Linked DNA regions of Thermofilum uzonense. The main gene of each other region encodes a partner of the protein of the gene in region 2 in a complex. Links are inferred from orthologs where the notes say so. Each region holds a gene or a part of one and is shown on either strand. Other genes may lie near its edges.

What was found.
Region 1: the proteins of MA03_RS06540 (region 2) and rpl12p are in contact, whole or in part, in a crystal structure (PDB 5H7L), measured with the Pyrococcus horikoshii proteins. The link is inferred for Thermofilum uzonense from one-to-one orthologs. Residues at the interface, in WP_048053510.1 of Pyrococcus horikoshii: Pro161, Met164, Met165, Phe168, Ser169, Ile172, Val195, Glu196, Phe202, Leu211, Ser212, Val213, Met216, Lys222, Phe223, Asn224; in WP_010886059.1 of Pyrococcus horikoshii: Leu100, Ala101, Gly102, Leu103, Ser104, Ala105, Leu106, Phe107, Gly108.

The regions. Positions count from the first base shown.
Region 1 is NZ_CP009961.1:1,046,742-1,057,817, reverse strand. What follows is about bases 3,186-5,867. They hold rpl12p (50S ribosomal protein P1), read right to left. Parts: upstream 4,848-5,867; coding sequence 4,524-4,847; downstream 3,186-4,523. Other genes in these bases: MA03_RS05375 (DUF354 domain-containing protein), read right to left, coding at 4,973-5,867; MA03_RS05385 (hypothetical protein), read right to left, coding at 3,814-4,449; MA03_RS05390 (DUF92 domain-containing protein), read left to right, coding at 3,186-3,827. In the rest of the region: MA03_RS09010 (hypothetical protein), read left to right, coding at 1-11; MA03_RS05405 (hypothetical protein), read left to right, coding at 14-697; MA03_RS05400 (SPFH domain-containing protein), read right to left, coding at 699-1,571; MA03_RS05395 (NfeD family protein), read right to left, coding at 1,598-2,824; more of MA03_RS05390, read left to right, coding at 3,006-3,185; more of MA03_RS05375, read right to left, coding at 5,868-6,034; MA03_RS05370 (hypothetical protein), read right to left, coding at 6,050-6,334; MA03_RS08705 (hypothetical protein), read right to left, coding at 6,553-6,750; MA03_RS05365 (Cdc6/Cdc18 family protein), read left to right, coding at 6,987-8,144; MA03_RS05360 (ASCH domain-containing protein), read left to right, coding at 8,192-8,773; MA03_RS05355 (DHHA1 domain-containing protein), read left to right, coding at 8,829-9,824; MA03_RS05350 (hypothetical protein), read right to left, coding at 9,821-10,336; MA03_RS05345 (TrpB-like pyridoxal phosphate-dependent enzyme), read left to right, coding at 10,446-11,076. UniProt on the Methanocaldococcus jannaschii protein: Forms part of the ribosomal stalk, playing a central role in the interaction of the ribosome with GTP-bound translation factors.
Region 2 is NZ_CP009961.1:1,262,519-1,273,821, reverse strand. What follows is about bases 3,070-5,978. They hold MA03_RS06540 (elongation factor EF-2), read right to left. Parts: upstream 5,672-5,978; coding sequence 3,467-5,671; downstream 3,070-3,466. Other genes in these bases: MA03_RS08760 (hypothetical protein), read right to left, coding at 5,813-5,978; MA03_RS06545 (tRNA(Ile)(2)-agmatinylcytidine synthase), read left to right, coding at 3,070-3,437. Also shown: ilvA (threonine ammonia-lyase), read left to right, coding at 1-486; MA03_RS06565 (RidA family protein), read left to right, coding at 487-873; MA03_RS08765 (hypothetical protein), read left to right, coding at 1,056-1,250; MA03_RS06550 (50S ribosomal protein L6), read left to right, coding at 1,480-2,061; more of MA03_RS06545, read left to right, coding at 2,067-3,069; more of MA03_RS08760, read right to left, coding at 5,979-5,989; MA03_RS06535 (hypothetical protein), read right to left, coding at 6,280-7,887; MA03_RS06530 (tRNA (N(6)-L-threonylcarbamoyladenosine(37)-C(2))-methylthiotransferase), read left to right, coding at 7,984-9,267; ahcY (adenosylhomocysteinase), read right to left, coding at 9,264-10,568; MA03_RS06520 (hypothetical protein), read right to left, coding at 10,657-10,875; MA03_RS06515 (S-methyl-5'-thioadenosine phosphorylase), read right to left, coding at 11,164-11,303. UniProt on the Methanocaldococcus jannaschii protein: Catalyzes the GTP-dependent ribosomal translocation step during translation elongation.

The DNA.
Region 1 (11,076 bases), 220 kb from region 2 along the record:
CAGGTGTTTAGTTATGAGCGAGTTATTCGACTCGTACGAGTCAGCCTTGAGTGGGAAAAAAAGAAGAGGAAGTCTCAGCATCTCGGGGGCTGGAAAGGCTAACGGCGGATACTATCAGGAGATTAAGATAAGCGGGGCGGGGAAGGTTGAAGGCGACGTAGAATCCGAGAGGGTGAGTGTGGCTGGCTCCGCGGTCTTCAGTGGGAATGTAGTTGCAGTCGAGGCGAAGCTGGCGGGAGCAGTTAAAGTGCTAGGCTCTCTTAAGGCTAAAAGGGTTAGCTCTGCCGGCGCTTTAAAGGTTATGGGGTGTCTAGAGGCGGAGGAGGCACTATTAACCGGTGGGATTTCTATCGGCTGTCTAACGTTCACCTTCGCTAGAATTGAGGGGGGTATCCGTATCTTGGGTAAGACGGAGGGGGAACATTTAGTGCTGAATCTGTCTGACGAGTCAAAGGTTGGGGAGGTCTCAGTTAAGAAGCTTGAGGTCAAGACGGCTGAAAAGTATGGTGTGGTGAAGCTTATCAAGTTGCTTTCAGGAGGAGATGTGCCTGTCCTTGAGGCTTCAAAGATAGATGCTGAGGAGGTCACTATCTACAATGTGACTGTGAAGGCGCCTGTGCGTGCCAGGCGTATCATCCTGAGGGGTAAGGCACGAATAGAAGGCGAGGTTCAAGGAGAGGTAATACAGGAAAAATAAATCATTTATCTTCTTTCTTCCCAGCGAAGTACTCCTGAAGGGGCCCAAGTAGTTTGAAGAGTTCCATGGGAAGCACTATCTTTGTAGATGGGGAAGATGCTATCGCCTCGAGCGCTCCAAAGTACTGTAGGAGGACGGTCTTCGAGTCCAGTTTTCTAGCTTCCTCATCAACGTAGCGCAGGGCTAGGGCCTGACCCTCCGCCTTTAGTATAGCTGCTTGTTTTTCGCCCTCCGCTTTGAGGATGAGCGCCTCCTTTTCTCCCTGAGCCACACGTATGGCTGCTTCACGTTTTCCTTCAGCCTCGGTTACCATGGCTCTCCTGTTCCTCTCGGCGGACATCTGTTTAATCATAGCCTCTTGAACCTCCCGTGGAGGTATTATTTCACGTATTTCTACGGCTGTCACCTTGACGCCCCACCTTGCTGTCACTTCATCGAGCTTCTCACGGAGCACCTCGTTTATGTACTCCCGTTTTGCCAGAACCTGGTCTAGGTCAATATCGCCGACGACTGCACGTAAAGTTGTGGTAGCTATACCTATAGCCGCCCCCCTAAAATCGGATACTTCTACCACGCTTTTCGTCGGGTCTATGACCCTGAAGTATATGAGGAAGTCGATGTCTACGGGAGCATTATCCTTCGTGATGCAAGTCTGCTTCGTGACTTCTATATATTGTTCTCGAAGATCGACAACTATACCTCTATCGATGAAAGGAATTAGCAGCACGAGCCCTGGACCCGCGACCTTTACTACTCTTCCAAGCCTTAAAACAACTATTCTTTGATACTCTGGAACTATACGAATACTCGAGGCTATTATGCTGGCAAAGACTATCAAGACTACAAAGGCTAAGAAAACAGAGAGGGGACCCATATCAAAACATACACGGGGGTACTGTTTTATTTGCTTTCCGCAGGCCTCACCTTTAGAACGAGGCCCCTCACAGCTTCTACAATTATTCTCTGTCCTTCTCGTATTTCATCGTCGCTTTCTGCTGTCCAATCCTCTCCCTCTACATATACTACTCCTCTCTTTCCGGGTGTTATTCCTGTTTTCGCGTAACCCGTTTTGCCTATGAGTTTCTCCTCAAGGCTTAGCGTCTTCATCCCGAGGGTTTGAGAAGCCTTGTAGATTATGAGGGCTATAAAGACTCCAATTAATCCCAACAGGACTAGTGCAGTTACAGTGAATGATGAGAGAGCATGGTAGGGCTGAGTATAGTATTCAACAGCAATCCCAATACCGACTAGAAGTCCACCGCTAAGCCCAAAGACCTGTATACCCGGCTTGAAGAGCTCAAGGAGGATAAGCACTACGCCGAGTGAAACGAGTAAAAATGCATAAAGGTTGATCCCGATTAGGTTGAACGTGTAAAGTGCCGTTAAAATAAGGGCGCCCCCTATCACACCCCATCCCTGAAACCCCGTAACATGGAACTCCAGTGCTAGTAGAAGTACTCCTAGGACAGCCAAGAGGAGCGCAATACCAGGATCTATTAAAAGAGAGAGCGCCTCGCTGACCAGATCGTCTCTGAGGTATGAGATAGGCAATCCCTCAAGACCCTCCGCCCTTAATACCTCGCCGAGGCTCCCTGCCCTCGCGTCTGCAAGGCCTAAATCTAACGCCTCCCTCGCGGTAAACGCTTTATTTTCTATGACGAGTTCACGGGCAAGTAGATCAGGCTTTTGGATCTTTTTCTCTTCAAGAAGCCCAGTGAACCTCGAAATCATATAGGCCTCTGTCTTGTCATTTGACGGTGTTGGCTTACATGCTCCAATGACTGCGCCGTCACCGACATAGAGTTTTGAGGCTGCTAGCGCTACGCCGGTGGCTGCTGAGACGGCTTTAGAGCCTGGAGGCAGGAAAGCTATGGTTCTGCACTGGCAGGTCTTGAGGAGAGAGATTATCTCGTCCATGGACTTGACGTAGCCTCCATAACTATCAATTACCAGTATGAGAATGCCCCCGTTGACAATGGATAAGCCCTTCTTTACAAGGTAAACTTTCCCCTCATCAATACCGCCATGGATCTCTACTACAGCTACACTTTCTGGTTGTGCTTTACTGAGAGCAGCCAGAAGGAGACCGAGTATAATCACAAAAATTATGAACGAAGTTCTACGCATCTCGTGTTTTAAACAGCTCTTCCCTTATAAAGATTATAGTTTGCCTAGCAGATAAAGAGTTATAAAGCTTTAGAATCGTTTCCCCCTCCTAAAGGAGGATAGGACTAATCAATGCCTTAAAGCAATACTTGGAGCCTTTAAAACGCGAGTATATATACCAAGCAAAGTTTTCCTATTTTCCGTGAGTGAGATTAACGGCGTCATCTTCAACTTTGCATTCGGGCTCGCGTTAGGCTTACCTCTAGGCCTAGCAGCTTACAAGCTAAAATATCTCGACGCCAAAGCTGCGGCTTTAAGCATTATGTTCTCAGGCCTTTATTTCATGGGGGGTATCGGGCTTTACCTTGCGTCCCTCACATTTTTCTTCTCATCTTCACTTATAACAAAACTCGGCTATGCAAATAAGAGGCAAAAGGATGCTGCTGAGCGCGAGGGAGGGCGTTCTTCTAGCCAGGTGATAGGCGCCGGGCTTGTCGCCGCACTATTCACGGCTCTCCATGGACTCTTCATAGATTACCGTCAGAAACTACTGCCTACTGCTCTAGCCGTTCTTGCGGCATCAAACGCTGATACCTGGGCAGCTGAGCTAGGAGCCATTTATCCGGGTAGACCCCGGCTTATTACTCGTCCCTGGGTTAAGGTAGAGCCAGGCACCTCAGGCGGGATAACACCATTGGGCACAATGGGAAGTATTCTTGGAGCCGCGATTATAGGTGTAGTTGCGCTTCTAGAAAGCAATCTAGGCTTACTTAATATCAATCACGCATGTGTTCCTCTTATAATCGCGTTGGGCTGGCTGGGCGAAGTTCTTGACAGCGTTGTTGGAGCCACTTTACAGAGAAAATACTATTGTCCGCGTTGCAAGACGCTTACCGACAAAACAACGCATAGCTGTGGCGAGAAAACACTGCCGGCCGGCGGGTTCTCGTTTATAACAAACGAGGTGACAAACCTTATTGCTACTGGACTCGTGGGCTTACTTGGCTTTCTTATCCTTTGCTAAAGAAGGTAAAGGTGTAGGAGTAGTACAACACAATATATATGAGGAAAGCTATTGCCAGCAGCGTTACATATGGTAATAGTACCACGGCCCAGAACTTCTCCGTCGTGGGGGTTTCCATTGACTGGTCCGTTTTCGTGATAAATGAAGGGTCTAGAGGGTTGGCAGGTGTATACATGTATCTCTTCTCCTCGTATTCTCGGGAAGTTATCATTCGCATAGTCATATAAGCTATAATCTTGAGGTAAAGCGGCGTACGCTCAGGGAAGGTAGCCCTATTTCTCCAGTTATAGTATACGTTATAGGCTATATAACCCATAGATAGTATCCCTGCAAGAATTACAATTGTTGCGGGCGGGACGAGTGTCAGAATATTTCTGAGGCTTGGTGGCTCAGCGAAGGATATAAAGATAAGGGCGATAATGTCAGCCTCCCCTACTAGCTTAAACTTTAACGCTAAAATAGCCACTAGGAGAATAGTTATAATAGACACCGCATATAGTACCAGTTGTATTGTTTCCGAGAGGAACTCAAGGAGTAACAAGGGGGCTATAATAAGCGAACCGATAATCCATACTTTATCATCGACTTCTCTGCTTTGGTAGTCTGTAAAACCAGCTAACATCAATGTTGAAAAAGCAATCAGCCGTCGGATTAAAGGCAGTAAAGCAAAAATGTTGAACAATGATATCCCTGTTCTCAGAAGCCGAAAAGGCTTGAAAGACCCTCTTCAACAGTCTCCTCGGGCGCCTCCTCCTTTTTCTCTTCCTCTTTCTTAGCCTCCTCCGTCTTAGCCTGAACAGGGGCTGTTGTAGCGGGGGCCGTTGCAGGAGCCGCGGCAACAGGTACGGCCGCGGTCTTTATGGCTTCTTCGATGTTTATTTCCTTGAGAGAGGCTACCAAAGCTTTCAATCGTATCTCGTCGACCTGGATACCTGCCGCTTCAAGGATTTTCTTCACGCTTTCCTCTGTTATCTCTTTTCCAGCATGGTAGAGGATTAAGCTTGCATATACATACTCCATTCTTTCCACCGCGATTCTGCTTTTTACGCGTCAGTACTTAAAGCTTTTGCTTGATGTCTCTATGAATAATTATATAGGCGTCCCTGGGTTTCAAGAAGCAAACTTTGGTTTGGCAATAGGCAACACTAGTTTTCATTTCTATTGATAATTCTTGTGATTTCCCGTGCGAAAACGCTAATGGGGTCTTGTAAAGTTTTCTTAGCTCTCTGGATATATCGTTCGCGTTCTCCTGGTCCTGTCTCGAGAAGTAATAATTTTTCAATAAAGCTTTGAGGCAGAGGGGCCTTATAAAGTGGGAATCCTCTCTTTCTTATAAACTTGTGAACTTTTAGCTCGCCGGGATACGTCGAGATTGAAGGGGTTCCGAGGAGCGCGGACTCTGTGGCCATTGTGCCACCACCTGTAATGACAAGCCTTGCGTGGTACTCCAGGCTCACGAAATCTGTAGCCCCTTCAAGAATCTTTACCCTATTATTCCACCTAGAAAGCAGTCTTCTATATAGCAAGGCTTGATCCGGATAGCGTGGATACACGATAACTGTGAGATCTGTCCTCCTCAGAATCATTCTAGCTATAGAGAGAGGCATCCTAGTCGCGAAGGCAGGGGAAGGGTAGTAATATGATTTCTCCTCTCCTGGTCGTACTAACGCGTAACTGAAGGGCTCCAATCCGAGCTCCCTTGGGACCTTTGGGTCAGGTTTTTCACGTAGAATCCATGCTAGCTCGAAAACTCCTTCAAATCCCACTACTTCCACAAGCCTATTGTATTTTTCAAAATCTTCCAATAGGAAGTAAGGCGTCACAAATATCCTAGAGAGAGGAATCGTTAGCCTTGACACTGCATCTGAGTGCGGCGAGTCACTACTAGTTATAACTGGTATGCCGAGACCAAAGGCCACACGTACTGAGTCAGGTGAGACAAAGGTAAGGTGAACGTCCGGTTTTTCAGAAGACACTATATCAATAAGTTTCTCTTGCCGCTTTATACTTTCTCGAGTTTTGGCTATAGACGATGCTCCGGGATAGCGGCCTACAAGAAAGTGTTTTGACCATCTCTTGCTAGCCAGGTTGGCGTTAAGATCATAATCGCGAGTCGTTAAAAACACATTTTGCCTGCCGAATATGTCTTGAATATAAGAAAATAGGAGAATCTGTTTAGGGGTAAGCGCTTCTACCCATATCTTCACGCGTTTACCCTCTCCTCACCACTCAACACTTGTAGCGGGCCTCTCCTTAGGCTCCTCGTATGCCTCCTCAGGACCAACTTCTTCTAATTTTTTCGTGATGTAATACATTATCGCCGTTAGCGCCAGGAAGGTAACTGTTATTGCGAGACCGATGATTATCATTGTGTTTTTTGACGGTTCGGGTGCTAACCATGGGTATCCTCCGAGAACATAACTACCTATAATTATTGGGACTGGAAACCAGTAGAGAGTGATTCCTATCAGGGACATCAGCAGGACGACGACAAACTTCCCATTCATAGCCAACAAAACGCTAGAAGGCAGTGTGGTAAATAACGGTTTTGTTAAAAGATTACCCTGCGCCACAAATGCTTATATACTATGTCGACACTTATCCGGGTGGATGATGACGCCGTCCCAGTTGTGTGGAGAAGGGGATGACAGCCTCGCGACGATCTGATTAAATCTTTGCTCATGAATACTGCCACCCGCTCTGCGCCATTGGGGCGGGCTCCCGGTTACTCTTCTAGGGGGTTATTCTCTGGCTCCTGGTGACGTATTTTGCCTTTCTTCTTGGCAAGTGATACGACTCCGCTGTGTGAGATATAGGTCCCGATTCTCGTTGGTGTGGGCGGGCTGTATCCTGTCTTGTGAGTGATGTTCAAGCATGCGTTGATGTGCGCGTTTATCTCTAGACCCGCAGTTCTTGCACACAAATCGTAGCCTTCAGGGCGTACACCGGCATCCTGCCAGACTACAGGAAGGCACTCAACGGCATTGATGCAATGCTCAGGGAGCTAGAAGAACATCAAAGCAGGATCGAAGACCTCCTCGAGGAATGGGAAGCTGAGAAGACATACTAGGGATCTCCCTCTAAGAATCACTTTCACCGTTTACTCTTTCACTGTAATTTTTATAAGAGCTGCCACAGGTTATTTACCCGAGTCTAAGGATGGCTATACTGCGTAACCCCAGCGTCCTTTCACGTCAACATATACCTAGTCGTCTCCCACACCGTGAATCTCAGCTTGACATGCTTCAGACTCTCCTAAGGGACGCTGTCGAGGGCCCGCCCTTTTTTAAGGTGATACAACTGATCGGCCCGAAAGGTACGGGAAAGACTACTTCTTCACACCTGCTCTTGAAGTCTTTACGAGAGGAAAATCCACTCATCCAGCACGTCTACGTTAACCTCCGTGCTCTGGCAGACATATCTCCCTGGGTATTCTATTCACAGTTGCTTACAAAGATGGGCGGCAAAGCTTCACGCAGCCTGAGCGCGGGCGAGCTGTTTGACAAGTTCGTCTCATCCCTGCGCAAAGAAAAGGGAAAGACATTCATTTTAACCATCGACGAAGCAGACCAGCTTTCGGGCTACCGTTCGCTAAGAGGTGGACAAATAGTTTACAACTTGACCAGGCTTTCCGAGCTCGGCGTCGAGAATGTTAGTGGTGTGATATTCATTTCGAGGGATGAGAGCTGGTCTCAACGCCTTGCTCCTGAAGAGCAGTCCTCGCTCGGCAACATGATAGTAAACTATCCCGCTTATACTCGTGATCAATTGGTCGATATAATCCTCTATCGGGCATCCGAGGCGTTTGTCATTGGAACTTTTCCCGAGGCTGTTGCAGAGTATCTGGCCGAGGTCACTGTTACTCTCTTCGACTCTGACTTGAGGAAGGCTCTTGATATCCTGCTTATTGCAGCGCAAATAGCTGAGACCAGCAAAGATGAGAAGCTCTCCTATAACCACATAAACAGGGCCATAGAGCAGGGCTTGCGTGAAAAATACCTTTTCTCTATCAACCCTGAAACGCTTGGAACAGCTGAACGCGTAGTATTGTCCGCTATATTATTGGCTTCAAGGCAGCTGAACCAAAGCTTTATCACTCTCAGAGATATCCAGAGGTACATTGAGCTAATCTGTGAAAATTATCGGCTCAGGAAGCTCACACCCCGCGAAACGGACGAGGCTCTACAGAGGCTCACCGACGAGGGGTACATACAGTTCAAGGGTCCTTTGAGAGTATATATCACCATGCTGCCGCCCCCCGCACGTCAGGAGGGCTTGCCAGACCTGGTAGAGAAGCTCCTAGGAGTTAGCGCCTAAATACGTGATAAAAGTTTAATTGGCGTTAACTTTTACATGAAAGCGGGATGAGTGGTCACACCACGCGTAAGCTCGGGAAAACACTGAGCTTTAGACTAAGGTACCTTGAGAAAATCCTAAGGGGTGAAAAAACTACCACCATTAGGAAGGGTATTCTTCAACCGCAAAGCGATGAGGTCTTCCTGGAGAGTGGAGGACAGATATATGGAGAAGCGCGCGTAAAATCACTTAGGTTTACGAGGGTCTCGGAGCTCACAAAGGATGATGCCTTGAAGGATGGTTTTAATAGCCTAGAAGATCTCCTGGATGCCTTGAAGGAAATCTATCCAGATATAAAGGAGGACGACTGGGTCACCATAATCTCTCTCGAAGAGATTACACGTTACTCATCTCCCGTTCCAGTGAATGAAATAAAGAGTTTAAAGGCGGTAGATCCTTCTCTAGTGGCCCGCTTAGCATTAGCTTACGGCATCGACGAGTCCCAGATACATCGCGTTGTATTAGCGAAACTAGCCTTAGGATATACCACCGGGAAGGTAGCTGAAGACCTCGGCCTACCCGAGCCTCAAGTAAAAGAGATCTTAAACAATTATGCGCTAAAACTTCGGTCGAAAAATCTTCTCTTATAGCTTGTCTAGCTATAACGTTATTAAACTTGTTATGCGACTTTAAGCTCAGAGTTTAATGATGCTAACAATAATAGCTCACGGCGACATAGACGGCATGGTCTCCGCAGCTATAATAATTTCATATTATCTCAAAAACAAGGAGGGGGTGAAGTATAAAGTATATTTCTCGCAGCCTTTCTCTCTTCATAACACCCTTCAAAGAATACACTTTACCTCGGGTGAAGTCTATATTCTTGACATCGCATTCAACGAGGAGTACTGGGAAACAACTAGTCAAGCCCTCTCGTTCCTAACCAGAGTCGCGCAAACAACATGGATTGATCATCATCCCTCAACAATTTTTCATAAAGATAAAATTACAGCTACAGGTGTGAATGTCCTGGCCACACCCGCCCCATCTACAGCCTCGCTCCTGGCCAATCTAATACCGCTTACCATCGACCCAGACTTCTCTCTAAGACTAATAAAGCTTGCAGAGCTAACAGACACACCAAACCCTGATCCTAGCGTAAGGGAGTTAGGGCTTGAGTCGGCAGCCGAGATACTAACCGGCGCTATCGCCTTAGAGCCTCGTGACGACGATCTAAGGAAAAAAATAATCGAGAGCTGGGTTAAGAAGCGCATACTTGTTCCTGAAGAGGCGGTATTAAGGTTTCAAGAAAGTGAAGAGAAGCTGCAAAGACTGCTTAAAGAGGTAAAAAACAGGGTAATATATGACTCACCTGTCTTACGCATTATAGATCTAAGAGACCTTAGAGTATATGGGTTCTCAGGCAGAATAGCTTCACAGGAGGCTGCTGCACAGAGGAAAATTATCTTAATACTCTTCCGGATAGGTCAAAACATAGTCGTGATAACGGGTAGAGCACCAACAGGTTTTCCCGTAAATCTAGCTCAACTATTCTCACGTTTCTCCGAGGAATTAGGGGTAAGCGGGGGTGGACACAACTACGCCGCCTCCTTGAGAGTTCCAGCAGGCATTGCAGACAAGGTGGTTAGACAAATCATCAACGAAGTGGAGAAGGCTCAAGAGGTTCTAAATCAAGGTTAGCTAATTGAGACTCGCTTTATTGCTGGGTGTTCGAGAATTCTATCGATAACCTCGCCCGGAACATTCGAAGAGACTACGACGTATAGTTTCGGCTCCTCATAGATGTTTGGATCCTCGGCGACCACTTGGAGAATATTTATGTTTTTCTCAGCAAGTGCGTTCGCTACCCAGGCCAGTATGCCAGGCTGGTCTCTGTGAGTTTCCACGATAAGACACCTATACCCTAGAAGCTTCGAGACCTCGACTAGAGATGGACCTGCGGGTCTCAATCGACGGAAAAACTCTCTGAGGAAACTATCCTCGCGTATAGCTCGGAGAGTCTCTATAACTGTTCGCCTATCGACGCCTGCTTCAAGCGCGATTGACTTGAAAGGCACCTTGATTCTCTCGCCTAAGGTTACAGTATTTTCACGGACACTCAAGCCGTACTTTAGTAAGACTTTGAGTACCTCAAGTTTTTTCGTATGACCCTTTACGGTCTCTGTAAATTTCTCTACAAGCTTCTTATCCACGCATAATCCTTGCGAATACAGAAATTTATAATATATCCTCTCCCCCATCCTCCTTTGAGGAAACATTTATATACTATAATGAATAAAAAAGTGATCTTGTGAACAAAAAATGACAAAAAAGTACATGTTAGATGAAAGCCTCTTACCCAGACAATGGTACAACATCTTACCGGACTTACCTGAACCCCTTCCTCCACCCATCTCCCCGGCTACGGGCAAACCAGTAAATCCAGAGGAGCTTGAAGCGATCTTTCCCAAGGAGATTGTGAGACAGGAAGTGTCTCAAGAGAAATTTATACCTATACCTGAAGAAGTGCGAGACGTCTACCGCATTTGGAGACCTACCCCTCTTATAAGGGCTACGCGTCTTGAGAAGGCTCTCAAAACACCCGCCAGAATATACTTTAAGTTTGAGGGAGTGAGTCCTCCAGGAAGCCACAAGCCTAACACAGCTGTAGCCCAGGCTTATTACAATATGAGGGAGGGCGTAGAGCGACTTACAACCGAGACAGGTGCAGGCCAGTGGGGCAGCGCTCTAGCGTTTGCAACAAATCTCTTCAACCTGAAGCTAACCGTCTACATGGTCAAAGCCAGTTATCTTCAAAAGCCGTATCGAGCCATACTCATGAAGATTTGGGGTGCCGAGGTATTGTCGAGTCCCAGCGATAGAACCAAGACCGGCAGAGAGGTACTGGCAAAGGATCCCGAAAACCCAGGCTCCCTTGGAATAGCGATCAGCG
Region 2 (11,303 bases):
CTGAAGATAATGGAGGAGGTCGTTGACGACATGGTTCTAGTGGACGACAAGGACACTGCGAGAGCGGTGTTCGTCCTATTGGAGAGAGCTAAGACCGTCGCCGAGCCCGCGGGTGCACTATCTGTGGCAGCACTTCTTTCAGGGGCCATCGACGTTAAAGGTAAGCGGGCTGTTGCTGTGGTCTCGGGCGGTAATGTTGAACCCTCCCTATTGTCACGGATAATCACACAAACGCTGTTCGTCGAGGGTAGACAGGTCAAGATTCGGGGAATGCTTCCCGACAGGCCAGGACAGTTGAAGAGAGTTATTGACGTAGTCGCTGACCTGGGATTAAATATCATATCTATAGAGCATGAACGTGTGAATCCTCTTGTGGCTCCCGGCCTCGCAGAGGTAACTCTTGGTATTGAGGTCCCCTCACGTGAAGTTATTAACCTGCTAATTGTAAGATTAAAGGAGCAAGGTCTCAGCTTTGAGGTGGTTTGAATGTCAAAGGAGGTAATTTTTACTGATAAGGCTCCAAAGCCTATAGGACCTTACAGCCAGGCAGTCAAGGCGGGAGGATTCATTTTTGTAGCTGGACAGATTCCGATAGATCCTAAAACGGGGGAACTAGTGACGGGGGGTATAAGGGAGCAGACGAAGCGCGTATTTGAAAACATAAAGGCGATCCTTGAAGCAGTGGGCGCCAGTCTCGAGGACGTTGTTTACGTCACTGTGTACCTTAAGGATCTAGGGATGTTCAAAGAGTTTAACGAGGTATACTCCTATTACTTTCAGAAAGACCCCCCGTCTAGGGTGACAGTCCAGGTAGCCGACCTCCCTCGAGGGGCTCTCATAGAAGTCTCCGTGATAGCAGCATCAAGACGATAAACACTGCTGCCGCCCTGCGTCACTGGGAGCCGGCTCCCGGTCATCTCTCTAAAGAGTTTTTCTCCTGGTGGTTGTAGCTTTTGCTTCTAGTCTTTTGCTGTGGCTTTGCTGTATGGGGGCGTAGGCTTCGATCTTGCTTGGTATTGGCGGGTTGTATCCCGCCTTTCTGGTGGTGTTCAAGCATGTGTTTATGTCAGCGTCGATCTCTAGGCTGCAGTTCCTGCACATGCATCGGAGCTTTCAGGGCGTACACCGGCATCCTCCCAGACTACAGGGTGGCGTTCGACAGCATGGATGCAATGCTGAGGGAGCTAGAAGAGTATAGGAGCAGGATTGAAGGCTTCCTCGAGGAATGGGAAGCGGAGAAGACATACTAGGATCTCTCCAAGATTATAGAGATGGGCTAGTGCGGGGGCCGGGATTCGAACCCGGGCAGGCCGACGCCAGCGGAGCCTGAGTGTGGGCCCCTCATAGGGACCGCCCCCTTTGACCTAGCTCGGGCACCCCCGCTAGTGATCATAACTGAGTGAAAAGTAAAATATTTTTCTTCCGTGAAGGCGGGAAAACATATATAAATTGTTTTTTCTTTATGCTGAGAGGGTTTCAATGGTCAAGGTATTTCAAGTCGAGGAAAGAGTTCCAGTACCAGAGAACGTAAAAGTTTCCATCAATAACAAGAGAGTTGTAGTCGAGGGGCCACTCGGAAGGACTGAAAAGGACTTTAGCTTTGCTAAGAAAATAGAGATCACATATGAAGACAATCAAGTGAAAATAGAGGCTTTTCTCGCCAACAAGAGGGAATACTCTCTTGTCAAGACAATCGCTGCGCACATCAATAATATGATTGTAGGGGTGACTAAGGGATTCCGCTACAAGATGAAAATAGTGTACGCACACTTCCCGATGAACATAAAGGTCGACAAGGATAAAGTGATCATCGAGAACTTTCTCGGGGAAAGAGGTAAGAGATATGCTGAGATTCTCCCAGGAGTTAAAGTGAAGGTCGAAAAGGAAGACATTATAATAGAGGGCATCGACAAGGAGGCTGTCGCCCAGACAGCCGCTAGGATTCATCAAGCAACTCAGTTGAGGGGCGATAGGAGGCCAAGTCCTCATGGACGCGAAGGAACAGGTCCTGGCGTGCTCGACGGGATCTACCTATACGCTGTAGAACACATGAAGGCTTAAACCTCATGCAGGTTCACATAGGAGTCGACGACACAGATTCTCCACAAGGGTTTTGCACGACATTCCTTGGTTTTCTACTTACTCTCGAGTTTAAGAGGCTTGGCCTCACATTCCTGGATTTGCCATATCTGGTCAGGCTAAACCCTAATGTTCCATTCAAAACGCGCGGCAATGCGGCTATATCACTTCACCTAGAAGCACCCAATTTGACCATAGAAGAAGTGGTGAAACTACTCTCGAATCTAATATCAAAGTATTCAGAGAAACATGGAAAGACTTCTCCCGGCTTTGTAGTTGTTGTTGGAGAAGTCAACGAGGAGTTAAGGAAGCTCTACTCCAGAACTTTGAGGGAAGTCGTCCCGCTATCATACGTCAAGGAACAGATCAAAAAAGGTGCCTACGGTGAGGTCGTGGTAGGAGGTATAGGTAGGGGTAGAGGCGTCGTAGGGGCTCTAGCAGCTGTGGGGGCTTATCCCCTCGAGGATTACACGTATGAGTTGCTCCTTTACAGGGATCACATGGAAAGAGAAACAAGTAAGTTGGTTGACGAAGAAATACTCATAGAGTTCGACAGGAAGCACAGACCGCTGGTATTCGCTACATATGACTACGTAGAAAAACGGCTGCTCGCGGTACCACGCGGAGCAGATCCCGTGCTGCTTGGAGTTCGTTCACTAAGCCCTAGACCTCTCTTAGAGTTTCTCGAGGTTTATGCCTCAAGGGCTTTAAAGAGCAAGCCGGTTGGCTACATCATCTATAAGACAAACCAGGCTACGAACAGTCATCTGCATCTTAAAAAAGAGGTGGGCCAGGTACGGCCATATGACTCCGTGGTAGTTGAGGGAGTCGTTAAGGGATACCCCAAGATAATCGAGTCGGGTCATGTTGTTGTCGAGCTCTGTGACGGTGAGGGTTGTGTTGAAGTAATGTTTTATCGCGAGACAGGCAGGCTTAACAGAGTTGCGAGGCTTCTTAGGCCAAGCGATAGGATCGAGGTTGGAGGTGGAATTATTCCTAGAAAAGGCTTAACCTTGAACGGAGAGTACGTGCGCATTATATCACTTCAGATGGACGTTATCATCCGAAACCCTATTTGTCCCAGATGTGGAGCACGGATGAAGTCGGCTGGTAAAGGAAAAGGTTACAAGTGTCTAAAATGTGGTTACAGGGCAAAAACACTCGAGAAATCTATAGAAGAGCGGCCCCGCATCTTAGAGCCGGGACTATACGTCCCCAGCATGAGAGCGTATCGTCACTTGACTAGGCCAAGAGAGATTGTAGGATTAGCACCGGAGCCTCTAGGAATTCTGCTTAGCAAAGGCGTCTTTGCTTCAAGAATGATTAGTCTGAATCCAGGGAAACAAGAAGAAATATGAAGACTATAATGTGGATGGTTTTCCGGGGGTTATGGGCCAAGGAAGTCCTCTATTCTTGGAAGCTTCTTTGGTAGACCCTTACGTTCCCTAATAGCGAGGGCTATCTCTTCTAGCTGTGAGGATGGGACGGGAGCCCATCTGTAGAATTCGTATGCAAAGAAAGCCCTCCCCTGTGTAGCCTCTCTTAACTCGTCTGCGATGTTAAAGCTTTCGGCAACGGGCAGCTCTGCCAAGACACGCATCACCATGCCCTTCTCCTCCATACCCATGATTTTCCCTCTGTGCCTGTTAAGGACATTAAGTACGCCGCTTACCTGAGCTGTAGGGACCTTAACGTCTACCTTCAGGATTGGTTCGAGAAGTGTTGGCTTACCCGAGAGAAGGGTTGCCATTATACTGTTCTTTGTCGCCGGCATTATCTGGGCGGGGCCTCTATGGGCAGGATCCTCGTGTAGCACGGCATCTACCAGAACAACTTTAACGCCTCTGACTGGTTCCTGGGCAAGAGGTCCAGCCTCCATTGTCCACCTGAAGCCCTGAACTATTGTGTCCTTTACTTCGCGAAGGTACTGTATACCCGAGGTCTTGTTTAATATTATGTTGAAGTTCTCATCGATGTCCCATATGTTGCGAGCCTCGTCTGTGTCCCATCCAGCGTATTCTCTTAGTATCTGAGCCCTTTCCCGCCAGTCTTGGTCCGCAAAAACCTTGCCTTCCTGGAGAAGTTTTATTGTTTCCTCGTTAAGTGGCTCTGCATAGAAGTAGAGCTTATTGTGCTTATTGGGTGATTTTCCTTCAAATACCTGGCCTTTCTCTCTTATAGTTTCCCTGTATCTCACGATAGGCGGAGACGTGACTATTTCAATACCCGTTCTTTGCTTAAGCTCCCAGAGTGTGATTTCTAGGTGCAACGTGCCCACACCGCTCAGGAGGTACTCGCCGGTCTCCTGGTTAATATATACTTTTAGCGTGGGGTCCTCTATGGCCAGTTTCCTCAAAATGTCCACGAGTTTTGGTAAGTCGCTACTTTTCTTAGGCTCCAATGCGATTGTCACAACGGGCTCCGCAACGTATGTCAGGTGTTCAAAGGGAGTCATTGAATCCTTGAATTTGGTGTCAACAACAGTTTCACCTGCTCTAGCCTTCTCCAAACCAAGCATAGCAACGATGTTTCCGGCAGATATTTGTTCTGTCTTCTCTCTATAGGGTCCCATGTAAAGGCCCACCTGGAGTACTCTAGCTGAGTCTTTTGCGTTGAGCAGGTAGACTTCTTGACCCTCTGTAACCGTTCCGCTGAAAACACGTCCCGTAGCGACATGACCTGCGTGCGGGTCTATAGTTATCTTGCTAACAGCGACCACTGTTGGCCCGTCGGGGTCACATTCGAGCATGGCTTTACCTATCTCGCTATTAAGATCTCCGCGCCACAGTTTCGGGACTCTATATCTCTGGGCCTCGCGTGGATTCGGTATGTGTTCTACAACCATGTCCAGAAGCGCAACGTACAGGGGGAACTCCTGGGCGAGCTGTTCCTTGTTATCATGCAGGTAAGCGTCCACAATATAGTCGAATTTCACCCCCTTCTCAATCGCGAGAGGGACGGTGAGCCCCCACTTGTGAAGCGCGCTTCCAAAGGCAACTTGTCCTTTCGAAAAATCAACCTTCCACTTGTCTTTGAACTCCTTGTCCGCGTAAAGGTCTATTAGAGCATTGAACTCCTTAACTATCTCGATAAAACGCTGCTGGATTTCTTTTGGCTCAAGCCGGAGCTCCTTAATCAGCCTATCAACCTTGTTTATATAAAGTAAAGGTCTAACATACTCCTGTAGCGCCTGTCTTACCACGGTTTCGGTCTGAGTCATTACTCCCTCAACAGCATCTACTACGACAATACCGCCGTCCATCATTCTAAGGCTTCTTGTTACATGTCCAGTAAAGTCAACGTGTCCAGGAGTGTCCACAAGGTTGATCACATAGGGCTTGCCATGCCACTCGTGGTAGAGTGAAACGTTGGCCGCTTTCACCGTCATCTGTCTCAGCTGCTCGATCTCGACGTAGTCTAGCGCTAGTGCCTGTCCAGCCACCTTAGGACTCAGGATGCCTGCCCCCATCAGGAGGGAGTCAGAAGTCGTAGTCTTCCCATGATCCACGTGGGCTAGAGTACCTATATTCCTCACTTGCTCGACGTTCCTCATTATTTTGACGATATCGGAGACCTGTTTATAGCGGACCATCCTTCACACCCATTTCGCTAACGAAAAACGGCTAACCTTTTATAAATCTTGTCGGGGTTCTCGTAGAGCCCGCCTACTTATACTGTTTTGGTTAAGCCGCCTGCGCCACTGAGGGCCTGCCCCCTTCACCCCTCTGGAGGGTTATGATTTGCTCCTGGCGGTGTTGTCTTTCTTCTTGGTGAGGTCTATGATGCCTTGGCATGTCGGGGTGTAGGCTTCGATTCTCGTCTGTGTGGGCGGGCTGCATCCTGTTTTGTGGGCGATGTTTAAGCATTCGTTGATGTCTGCGTTTACCTCGAGGCCCCCAGTCTTGCACATGCTTCGCTACGCTGTCGTCCTCCCAGACTACATGGTAGCGTTCGACGGCATCGATGCATTGCTCAGGGATCTAGAAGAACATCAAAGCAGGATCGAAGGACTCCTCGAGGAATAGGAGACAGAGAAGACATATTAGTGATCCCGCAAGATTATTGTTCGGTTTATCCTGGCTATTTTCCCGACTGGGACTTGACCAGAGGATGTAGAGCCACGTATTACGTCATAGGAAGCAGGGGGTAAGGTTGCATTATAGCTTACCTGTGAAGTAGAGGATCTGCCTAAATAAATTTTTAAATGTTTTTCTCCGCAAGTTCACGGAACTTTTGCGCAAGATTTCGCAGCTCGGTTTCCAATGATTCAATTCTCACATTGTATTCCTTTTTATCAAGTCTACCCACGCGGTAGTTTCGCTCTATTTTTTCAATCTCGTTCATCCTCTGATGTATTCCCTCCTTTATTCTCACCATCTCATTGGTTATTTCACGCCCAGCATCGCCTAGCTGCCCTAAAAGCTTCGAGACCTCTGTCTCGAGTGCGGTGTCTCTTTTCTCGTATTCCCGGATCACGGATACGATCTTCGTGGTTCCGGCTTTTCTGGCACGTAGGCTGTTCAGGTTCTCGATGGCTGTGATCAGAAGTTCTTCGCGGCGTAGGAGTATTTTATATATTGCTTCTGAAACCTCTCTCGGAACAGTTGTAGCGGTTAATACCTTTTCCTTTGCCTTCTCGACCTTGTTACGTCTAATTCTCGCAACTGCGAATACACCTGTAGCTAATAAGAGGATTAAAACAAGTAGAATCATTACCGTCTCGGCCAAGCTCAGACCTGTTGAAGGCTTAAAAACAATGTTCGAAACAGGTACTCTCGGATAGAGGTCAGCCTGGAAGAGGGGTCCTACAGGCTTTAAGACGTAGCATTGAAGGCTTCCAGTTACTGTCTCACCTGTGGTAAATTCCTGCGGGACTGTCAGCGACCCTCTTATACACAGCTTAACACTGTAGTCCGTTACGACAAAGCCAAGCCCCATGTATGCGTTGATCATGTTGCTACGGTTCGTATGATACCTTAGTGTCAGGACGGTTCTCTGTCCCACAAGCTGAACGGATGACATGAGTGTGATTAATATCAGAGTAGAATTTGAAGCGTTGTAGCTGTGCCAATAGTTCCTGGGATAGGGGCCCAGAAGCCCCTCGGCTCCATCAAAGACATAACTTACTGGAAGAGCTATCGCTAGGGACGTTATTGGATAGTTTGACAGTTGAAGTATCTCAACTGTGTCCTCGTAAACTATTTTGTCTGCCTCCAAGATTATTGTTCGGTTTATCCTGGCTATTTTCCCGACTGGGACTTGACCAGAGGATGTAGAGCCACGTATTACGTCATAGGAAGCAGGGGGTAAGGTTGCATTATAGCTTACCTGTGAACCCATTACTTTTCCAAAGGTGCTGTTGACATTTATCCCCGTGGAAAACGATGCAGTGCCACTAACGTTTGTAGCGTAGCCGAACGGGCTTAGAGGGATCGGGAACCTTATCTCGATCGTGGTGAGATTACTCGTTACTATGTCAAAGACAAAAGTAATGTTGACCTGCCTGGCGGGATCACTAAATGCAAACTTCATCTGACTCTTATCCACGACGGCTAACACATTCCTCTGCCTCTCCGTCTGAGCTACAGCTAGTACAAGTTTCCCAGTATAGCCTGAGACATTAAAAGAAAGTGAGGTCGTGGGCTCGGGAAGCTCTATATGATAAAATACTAGTCCATAACCATACTCGATGCGCGCACTAACAGTGGCCTTGGCCGGAATTGAGGGCTGAGCCGTCAGCAACGGTGCTAGAAATAGGGGCATCCATAATAGGATTGCTAGTATCTGGCTCAGAGTTTTGCGGTCCATTTAATCCCCTCTTGCTTAATCATCGCAGTTATAATTCTTTTTCCAGAGCCACTAGTTTTTTAATTTCTACTTCTTGTAGGTTCAAGGGAATATTAAGTGAAGGTTTTCATCGAGACGTTTGGCTGCTGGCTGAACAAGGGAGAAAGCGACATAATGAAGACTCTCTTAAGAGAAAGAGGACACGAGGTTGTAGACACACCAGAAAAAGCTGACACCGTGATTGTCAACACATGCGCTGTGAGAGGGGACACTGAGACGAAGATCTTTAGGGAACTAACGAGGCTCGAAGCCCTGAGGAAAAAGACCGGCTTCCGACTAGTCGTGACGGGCTGCCTCACAAACGTTCGACCCAAGTCTATCCTTGAGATTGCTCCCGAAGCCAGCCTAGTGGAGCCCGACTCCCTTGAGAGAATAGTAGAGGTTGTCGAATCCGAAAAACAGTTGCTTCTTCTACGCAGCTATCCTCGCATGAGAAACGTTCTGCCGGAGTTTGAAGGAGGCGTGACATATATCCTCCCAGTCCAGTCGGGTTGTCTCGGAGCGTGCTCCTTTTGCATCGAGTGGGTTACCCGTGGCTTAGGAGTAAAGAGTTACCCCTTGGACAGCATTGTCAAGGCCGTAGAAAATGCAGTGAAAAAAGGGGCAAAGGAGGTATACCTCGTCGGTCAAGATCTCGCCACTTACGGCTACGACCTTGGAACAAACCTCACGGCCCTGATCGAGGAGATTCTCCAAACAGTGAAAGGAGAATACAGAATAAGAATAGGAATGATGGAACCCATGCTCCTCAGGTCGCAGATAGATGGACTTCTAACCCTTGCGAGAGATGAGAGGCTCTATAAATACTTCCACATACCTGTACAATCAGGAGACGACAACGTCTTAAAGCTGATGAACCGAAAGTACACGGTTTCCGAGTACAGGGATCTAGTAGGTCGGATCCGGTCCCAGGGCTTATCCTCAAGCATAGCTACCGACATAATAGTAGGCTTCCCCGGCGAGGACGAAAATGCTTTCAACAACACTCTCAGGCTGCTAGGCGAGCTGATGTTCGATAAGGTTCACATAGCGAGATACACTTTGAGGCCCTTCACGAAAGGCTATCTTATGAAAGGACCCCCAGAGCCCCTCAAGAAGCTTAGAAGCAAAATCGCTACAGAACTCTCGTTCAGAATAGCCTATGAGATTAACAGGAAATACCTTGGAATGACAAAAGAGGTTCTAATAAACTCAGTTTCAATGAGAGGCGATTTTACCGGGCGAACACCAGAATACAAACCGGTGGTATTCAAAGACTATGACCTCGAACTAGGTGCCTTTGTAAAAGCGAGAATAGTAGATGCTTCACCCTTACATCTCGTAGGCGAGGTTGTAGACTAGCCACTCCAGCTCTCTAGGTACTTCTTCTGCTCCTCTGTAAGCCTCTCTAGGCGGACACCTAACGCCTTGAGCTTTAGCAGAGCTACGCGGTTGTCTATGCTGCGCGGGAGCTTATACACCTTTTTGTCCAGCTTTTCCCACTTTTTCACTATTGTCTCAACAGCGAGCGCCTGGTTCGCGAACGACAAGTCCATCACTTCACTTGGGTGCCCCTCAGCTGCGGCAAGGTTTACAAGCCTTCCCTCACCTATAAGATAAACTTTCCTCCCGTTAGGGAGCCTGTATTCCCGGACATTCTCGTTTATATCTCTTGAGCCTACGGCTATCCTTTCGAGATCGCGAACAGATATTTCGACGTTAAAATGCCCAGCATTTGCAAGTATAGCCCCATCCCTCATCTTTAGCAAATGTTCCGCACGGATAACATCGGTATTACCAGTCGCTGTTATGAACACGTCGCCGGTCTCGGCAGCAGAGGACATGTCAGTGACGTAGAAGCCCTCATAGTATGCTTCGAGGGCCCGGACAGGATCGACCTCTACAACAGTCACGCGTGCACCCATCCCTCTTGCCCTCCAGGCTATTCCCCTTCCAACCCACCCGTAACCAGCAACTACGACGTTTTTACCCGCGAGAAGAATGTTAGTAGCTCTCAATATTCCGTCAATAGACGACTGCCCTGTGCCAAACCTATTATCAAACATGAACTTGGTCAAGGAGTCGTTTACTGCAAAAACAGGGTAAAGGAGCTTTCCCTCCTTTTGGAGAGCTTTAAGTCTGATGACACCTGTGGTTGTCTCCTCAGTCCCCCCTCTTATCTTCTCCACGATGGAAGAGGAGAGAACCTTAGACCCTATCTCGTAGTCTATCCCACGCGCTTCACCTAACGCTACCTTGTGCAACATGACTGTTAAGTCTGCTCCATCATCCATCGTAACGTCTGGTCCCATCGAGGCTGCAGACGCGATCGCGGCGAAGTAGTCTTTCTCGCTCATCCCCCTCCAGGCGTAGACATGTATTCCCTCCTTAGCCAGGTATGCTGCGACATGGTCCTGAGTCGATAGTGGGTTTGAAGCCGCTAGAGCGATCTCGGCTCCGCCGTCTCGCAAGGTGAGCATTAGTACAGCGGTCTCCTTCGTTACATGCATACATGCAGCTATCCTCACGCCTTTCAAGGGTTTCTCTTTTTGGAATCTTTCGCGGATTAGTCGAAGCACCGGCATGTTCTGCTCTGCCCACTCGACTGCCAGTTTGCCTCGGTCAGCGAGTGAGATGTCTTTAACCTTATATTTTTCAGGCATTTTTGTTTCCTCGTGTTAATTCAAACAGGCACGGCTTTAACTAGTTTATTGTCGCTAGCCTAAGATTAGCCACCCCTCCTGCCCTGCGTCACTGAGGCGTGCTCCCGGTTACCCTTCTAGGGGTCATTGTTTTTGCTCCTGGTTGTCGTATCTTGTCTTTCTTCTTGGTGAGGTCTATGATGCCTTGGCACATCGGGGTGTAGGCTTCGATTCTCGTCTGTGTGGGCGGGCTGTATCCTGCTTTGTGGGCGATGTTCAAGCATGTGTTTATATCAGCGTCGATCTCTAGGCCGCAGTTCCTGCACATGCATCGAAGCCTTCAGGGTGTATGCTGACATCCTCCCAGACCACAGGAAGACACTCGACAGCATCGATGCAATACTCGAGGAGCTAGAAGAGCACAGGAGCATGCTCGACGGCCTCCTCGAGGAATAGGAAGCGGAGAAGACATACTGGGATCTCTCCAATATTATAGAGATGGGCTAGTGTGGGGGTCGGGACTTGATCCCGGGACCACCACCGCTCTGGAGGATCCCGCCAACCATGATTGGACTATGAATAGAAAAGAACGAATGAATACGGAGGAATACAAGGCTTAGAGAAGAGCTTCATCAAGGTAGTGTGCGCACTGGCATCCACGCTTCTCGGGTATTCTCGGTACCAGTGCAACTAGGAGTCTGCGAACTTTTTCCGTGTTTTCGGACATTACCCTTGCGACTTCCATTGCTGTAACGG